One region of the Peribacillus sp. V2I11 genome, then DNA from elsewhere that is predicted to be linked to it. Evidence: riboswitches for the same ligand, from Rfam matches in the RefSeq annotation. Region 1 holds a riboswitch; the other holds the start of a gene.
The links. A riboswitch is a leader RNA that binds a small molecule or an ion and turns the genes downstream of it on or off. The one in region 1 is predicted to bind ZMP and ZTP.

Region 1 (3,168 bases):
TGTAAGAATATTTTTTCCGCCGAACTTCTCACTTCCAATATAAGAAATCAAAATCATACAACCTAAGTAAAGAAGCATCCAAACACCTGATAAAAATTGTTTTTTGAATCCATTCCATTTATTTTTAGCTTGATAATAAAAGTAAATAGGTAGTCCAATGGCAATGATGAAAACGACTTCTCCTGTTAATGGCCAACGCGCCCAGTATAAAGTAAGCGATGCAAAAACAAATCCACAAGGTGCAATAATAGAAGCACCTTTTAAGTGAAATGGACGGTTAAAATGAGAAGCAGTACGTCTTAATGTTGCCAATGCAACTGGCCCCATGATATACGAAATAAGTGTAGCAACTGAAATCACTTCAGCAAGTACGCCCCATCCGCGGAATAAAAATAAAAAGATAAAACATACGCATAAGTTTAATAACATCGCTGGACGAGGAACACCATAAAGTGGATGTAATGTACCAAAGATATTCGGTAAGTACCCATTTTTCTGCATTCCATAAAGCATTCGCGAAGTTGTAGCTGTATAAGTGGCACCTGAACCAGAGGGTGATACAAACGCATCTACATACAATACAATAGCTAACCAGTTAAGACTAAGAGCAATTGCCAAATCTGCAAAAGGTGAATTAAAATTCAGATGACTCCATCCGTTCACGATCATAGACGGATCGACTGCACCGATAAAAACAACTTGTAAAATAACGTATATAAAACCTGCAATTAGAATAGACCCAATAACAGCAATAGGTATAGACTTATTCGGCGACTTCGCTTCTCCTGCCATATTAACGGGACTTTGAAATCCGTTAAACGCAAACACTATACCAGAAGTAGCTACTGCTGTTAAAACGCTTGCCCAACCATATGGTGCGATTCCTTGAGAACTTGTAAAGTTTTCACCATGAAATCCAGCAAAAAATAACGATCCTGCCATTACACCTGGAACAATTAATTTAAAAATAGTAATAAATGAATTTGCCTTAGCAAAAAGGTTAACTGTCCAATAATTGACGAAGAAATAGAACAATAGTAGTAAAGAAGCTATGAATAATCCTTTGGTCGTCAAGATATTGTTATCAACTAAAGAATGAGACCATCTGGCCCATTCCCAAGGCCACGTACTCATATATTGTACCGAAGCAATTGCCTCAACGGTAATAGTCGAAGCGATGGATATCCAGTTCGCCCACGCAGCTAAAAATCCAATAAAAGAGCCATGAGAATATTGAGGATACTTAACCATACCTCCAGCTTCAGGAAACATTGCCCCAAGCTCTGCGTAAGATAATGCAATAAATAAAATTACAAGCATACCGATAATCCAAGAAAAAATAGCTGCTGGTCCAGCAATCTGGGCAGCTTTCCACGCTCCGAACAACCAACCTGAGCCGATAATAGAACCTATACCTGTCATAGTTAAAGCAAAAGTCCCCATCTTTCTATGCATATTACTCATCTCTACCTACACCTCTTCCTAGGAAAATAAAAAACACTTGATCTATAAATCAAGTGTTTGCCCAGGCGCGCGGCTTATACTCTATATGCTCCCCCATGGTACTCCATGTTGCGCCAGTTACATATAGGAAAATAGCTTTTTTTTTAGTATATAGGATTATTTTGAATTTCACAACACTTGAAAAACATTTATATTTTATCTATAATCTTATTTATCTTTCGTAATTTCCTATCTATATTCATTTTAATTTGAAAAAAACAGGTGAATTAAGGTTTAAAAAACAAACATTCGATTTACAGAACACATGCTACATCAATATAATCATTTTCCCTTTAACATTATACTTGAAAATCTTTAAGAGCTTATACGTGCAAAATAAACCGTTCATATTTTACAAATTATATCCAAACATTCACATAGAGGCAATGCACCAGGTAGTTAAAATTTTATTGGATCTAACAGAGGAAATTCTTGAAATCCTCCATACCTTTATTGAGCATTTTTCTACAATAACTGTTCTTTTCTTCCTCAAAAAAAAGTCATGCACAAGTTGGGAAAATGCCTGAGGGAAGAAAATCTCTCTTTGCTTTGTCCACAATTTATGCACAACTTTAATTAGTGTCTATTATATTTAAGTATGTTAACGTTTCCTTAAACAAGATGATGTCCCTATATCCTTATAAAAGAATAACTCATCTTTTTATTGAAATGGCACGAGGCTTCTAACTGGAAATCTCATCATCGGATTTAACATCCAATGGTGTTCGTTTATCCATTTTCAGCATGTAATAACTTGCCACGACCAAGGCTAGGAAAACGATCCCGACAACCAAGGAAATCCGGGTACTCGGATTGAACCACATACCCACCAGCACCATCAGCAAAAAGGCTATTGTCGCATAGTTACTGTATGGGGCCAACGGCATTTTGAACGGATGCTTCTCCATTTCAGCGGCATTTACCTTTCTGAATTTAAGCTCACTGATAAGCAAGACAAACCATGGAATCATCCCGGGCAATACACTCGCACTGTACACATAAAGGAATAATTGAGGCGGTGCAAGGTAATTCAGGATAACCCCGATGCCCAATCCTAATAGTACAGCGATCGTACAATAAGCCGGCACTCCATTTTTAGATACTTTGGCAAAGATTTTCGGTGCCTGGCCGTTCAATGCCAGTGTGTAAAGCATACGCCCTGCACTGAAAATACCACTGTTGCATCCAGACATTGCCGCAGTGATTACTACAAAGTTAATGATGCCTGCCGCCGCAGTGATACCGACTTTAGCAAAGGTTGAAACGAATGGACTTCCGATATCATCTAGTTTATCCCAAGGATAAACCGTCACGATGACGAATATGGCACCAATATAGAAAATTAAAATGCGCCATATGATTGATTGGATCGCTTTTGTTACGGTCTTCGTTGGATTTTTTGCTTCTCCGGCTGTGATGCCGATAAGCTCAACGCCTTGATAGGAAGCCACGACAAGCGAAAGCGCAAAGAAGAATCCTGTCCATCCTCCCGTAAAGAAGCCGCCATTTGCCCATAGATTCGATAATCCAATCGCATCCCCGCCATTCCCTATTCCAAAGAAGATAAGGCCAAGGCCGGCAATGATCATCAATACAATCGTTATGACTTTTATAAGCGCAAACCAGAATTCAAATTCCCCGAAGGATTTAACGGAAATGAGGTTG
Region 2 (3,168 bases), 1.8 Mb from region 1:
ATGGCATATGACTAAGCTCAGAATCCTTTTAACCATTCCAATATTGCTATATGGAATTTACATATTCGTTGCCATTCAAAACGATAAGAATATTCCACTTTATTTGCATCTTCTATTTGCAATCTACTTGATGTTGTTTGTACATTATGAAGAAAAAACGGAGGTGAAACCATGACAGATTTTTATCTTGGAGAATTTCGATGCTAAGCAAATCGTGATGAAAAAAGTTTTGACTTCAACTGAATGTATCAAGCTGCGTGGCATAACCCATGCCAGGCTGAGTTCGTTGTAATCCCTAGGTTCTCAACACGTGAGTCCGTTTAATATGGTCCACAATAAGTGGCTTGTTTTTGTTCAAAAACCTAAAAAAAGCCCCAACTCCTTAAAAGGATTGAGGCTTTCAGTATTTATCATCTTTCTTCCGGTTCCAATTAGATGAGGCGAGTTGTAACGATGCCTTCGATTTGTTTGATTTTTTCTTCCAAGCCAGGAATGATATCGCCGTTTACTTCACCTTCAATGTCGATGATCGTATATGCATATCCCCCACGGCTTCTGTTAACCATGTCAGCGATGTTCAGATTAAAGCTTGATACAGCCAGTGTGATTTGCCCAACCATGTTCGGAACGTTTTCGTGGAAAGTTGCCACACGACGGTTTCCTGTATAAGGAAGGGAAGTATTAGGGAAATTCACAGAGTTCTTGATGTTCCCTGTTTCTAAAAAGGTCTTCAACTGACGAGCAGCCATGATGGCACAGTTTTCCTCTGATTCTAGCGTAGAGGCACCAAGATGCGGAATTGGAACGACATTTTTCATTTTCAACACGTTTTCATTCGGGAAGTCTGTAATGAACTTGCCTACTTTTCCGCTTTCAAGTGCAGCTTGCATATCATTTTCATTCACAAGCTCGCCGCGTGAGAAATTCAAGATATGAACGCCCGGCTTCATGATGCTGAACGTTTCTTGGTTAAACATTCCTCTTGTGTCGTCTGTTAATGGAACGTGTACGGTAATATAATCAGATTCTGCAAACAATTCTTCAATCGTCATGGCGCGCTGTACATTGCGGGACAAATTCCAAGCTGTATCAACAGAGATGAACGGGTCAAACCCAATGACATCCATGTCCAAATCCAGGGCATCATTCGCTACAAGTGCACCGATCGCTCCCAAACCGATTACGCCAAGAGTTTTTCCCTTGATTTCTTTACCAACGAATTGTTTCTTTCCTGCTTCAACAAGCTTTGGAATTTGTTCTCCTTCGCCTTCCAGCGTCTTTGTCCAGGCCACACCGGCAAACAGGTTACGAGATGAAGCCATTAATGACGTCAGCACCATTTCCTTTACAGCGTTTGCGTTAGCTCCAGGTGTATTGAAAACGACAATTCCTTGCTCTGTGCACTTTTCGACCGGAATATTATTGACTCCTGCACCTGCCCTTGCAATTGCTTTTAACTGATCGCCGAATTCCATAGTATGCATGTTAAAGCTGCGAAGAACGATCGCATCAGGGTTTTCACTGTCATTGTCGACTTTAAAATCGCCTTTGTTGAATACATTTAGCCCGCTTTCGGCAATATTATTTAACGCTTTGATCGTTTTGACTTTTTCTAAAAGTAGTGTGCTCATTTTGTTTGCTCCTCTTTTGATTATGATAGTTTTGAAATTTCAAAATACTGACAAGATTTTTAAGCCCATGAAAATCTGCATACTTTAAACCTTCACTATCTGTTAATATACAGAAAGAGGCAAGGGATAAAATCCCTTACCTCTGCCCAGGCGAACGGCTACGACACTATGTGTTCCCTCACGGTTATCCGTGTTTCGCCAGTTGCACATAGTCTTTTCATTTATTTTATTCTATCAAATTATTCAGCAATCTTCAATATCATTTTAAAGGTTTATCTCTTTTTTTGCAGAATTCACAACTCACCATGGTTGCGAAACTTACAGTTTTATCTCCGAAAATAGGAATATATCGACGAAAACTATAGTTTTATCTCCGAAACATGGCTGTTTCAATCGGAATAAATTTCCAGAATATATTCTGTGACATACATGTTAAAATTCTGGATCTTTCATTCTTTAATGAATGGCTTACATATAATTTCCAAGGTGTTTTTTATCTAGTTTATTTTCCAAGAATTAATGGATGATTATTTCGGGCCAATTAGTTGCGAAATGGATAATATTAGTAAAAAACAAGGAGTATAGCAAACTTAAAAAGGAGGAACTAATATGCTAATTAGGGAGGCAACGGTTGCAGATGCGGAAGGGATAGCAATAGTCCATGTGGATTGCTGGCGATCTACATATAAAGATATAATGCCGATGGATTTTTTAGATAATCTGTCTTATGAGAAGAGGACAGAATTATGGAAAAAGAATATATCCGGTGAAGGAAATTATATTTATGTTGCAGAAAATAACGAGGGAGAAATAGCAGGATTTATAAGTGGCGGTAAAAGGGAAAAAAATCAAGTTGAGGATTCTGGTGATTTAACTGCGATATATATCCTCGAAAATTTTCAAAGAATGGGGATAGGTAAGAAACTCATCAAAGAATTATTCTTTAAATTCGAAGAACTGGGATTTAAGACAATTTTCGTAGAGGTGCTTGAGGATAATGATTCTCGATACTTCTATGAGGCATTTGGTGCTGAATTGCTTAAAACCGAAAAAATCAAAATGGCTGATGCTGAATTGAAACTATTGGTTTATGAGTGGAAAGACATTAGCCCAGTATTGTCATGAATGAACTTCAGGTAAGATCGCTAACTTAACACTTCAAAAGCAAGGCACAATCCTTCGTGAAGGATTGTGCCTTGCTTTTGATTTAATTTTGATTGAATCCGCTTTCGTCCATGTAAAATACTTCCCAAGAATGTCCGTCGATATCCAGAAAACTCCAACCGTACATGAAACCATGATCAATGGCTTCATTAAAAGGCTTTCCGCCAACATCCAGTGCCCTATTCACGATCTCATCGACTTCTTCCTTACTTTTAACGGACAGGGCGACGATGGCTTCCGTACTCGATGCAGAATCCGGGATCTCCTTCTTGGTAAACGTTTTAAAGTAATCTTCCACCAATAACATGACATATATGGACTCGCTGATAACCATGCATGTCGCATTTTCATTGGTCATTTGCTCGTTAAATTC

Region 2: linked by a shared signal. The riboswitch ahead of QFZ73_RS16650 (phosphoglycerate dehydrogenase) and the one ahead of QFZ73_RS07930 (glutamate/serine transporter AimA) in region 1 are both predicted to bind ZMP and ZTP.

Annotation. Positions count from the first base shown of each region.
Region 1 covers NZ_JAUSYW010000001.1:1,645,437-1,648,604, forward strand. The annotation lists gene QFZ73_RS07930 (glutamate/serine transporter AimA) at 1-1,464, opposite strand, end outside; ZMP/ZTP riboswitch at 1,517-1,595, opposite strand; gene QFZ73_RS07935 (amino acid permease) at 2,187-3,168, opposite strand, start outside.
Region 2 covers NZ_JAUSYW010000001.1:3,407,721-3,410,888, reverse strand. The annotation lists gene QFZ73_RS16660 (hypothetical protein) at 1-11, shown strand, start outside; gene QFZ73_RS16655 (hypothetical protein) at 8-175, shown strand; gene QFZ73_RS16650 (phosphoglycerate dehydrogenase) at 432-1,631, opposite strand; ZMP/ZTP riboswitch at 1,769-1,847, opposite strand; gene QFZ73_RS16645 (GNAT family N-acetyltransferase) at 2,241-2,756, shown strand; gene QFZ73_RS16640 (VOC family protein) at 2,839-3,168, opposite strand, start outside.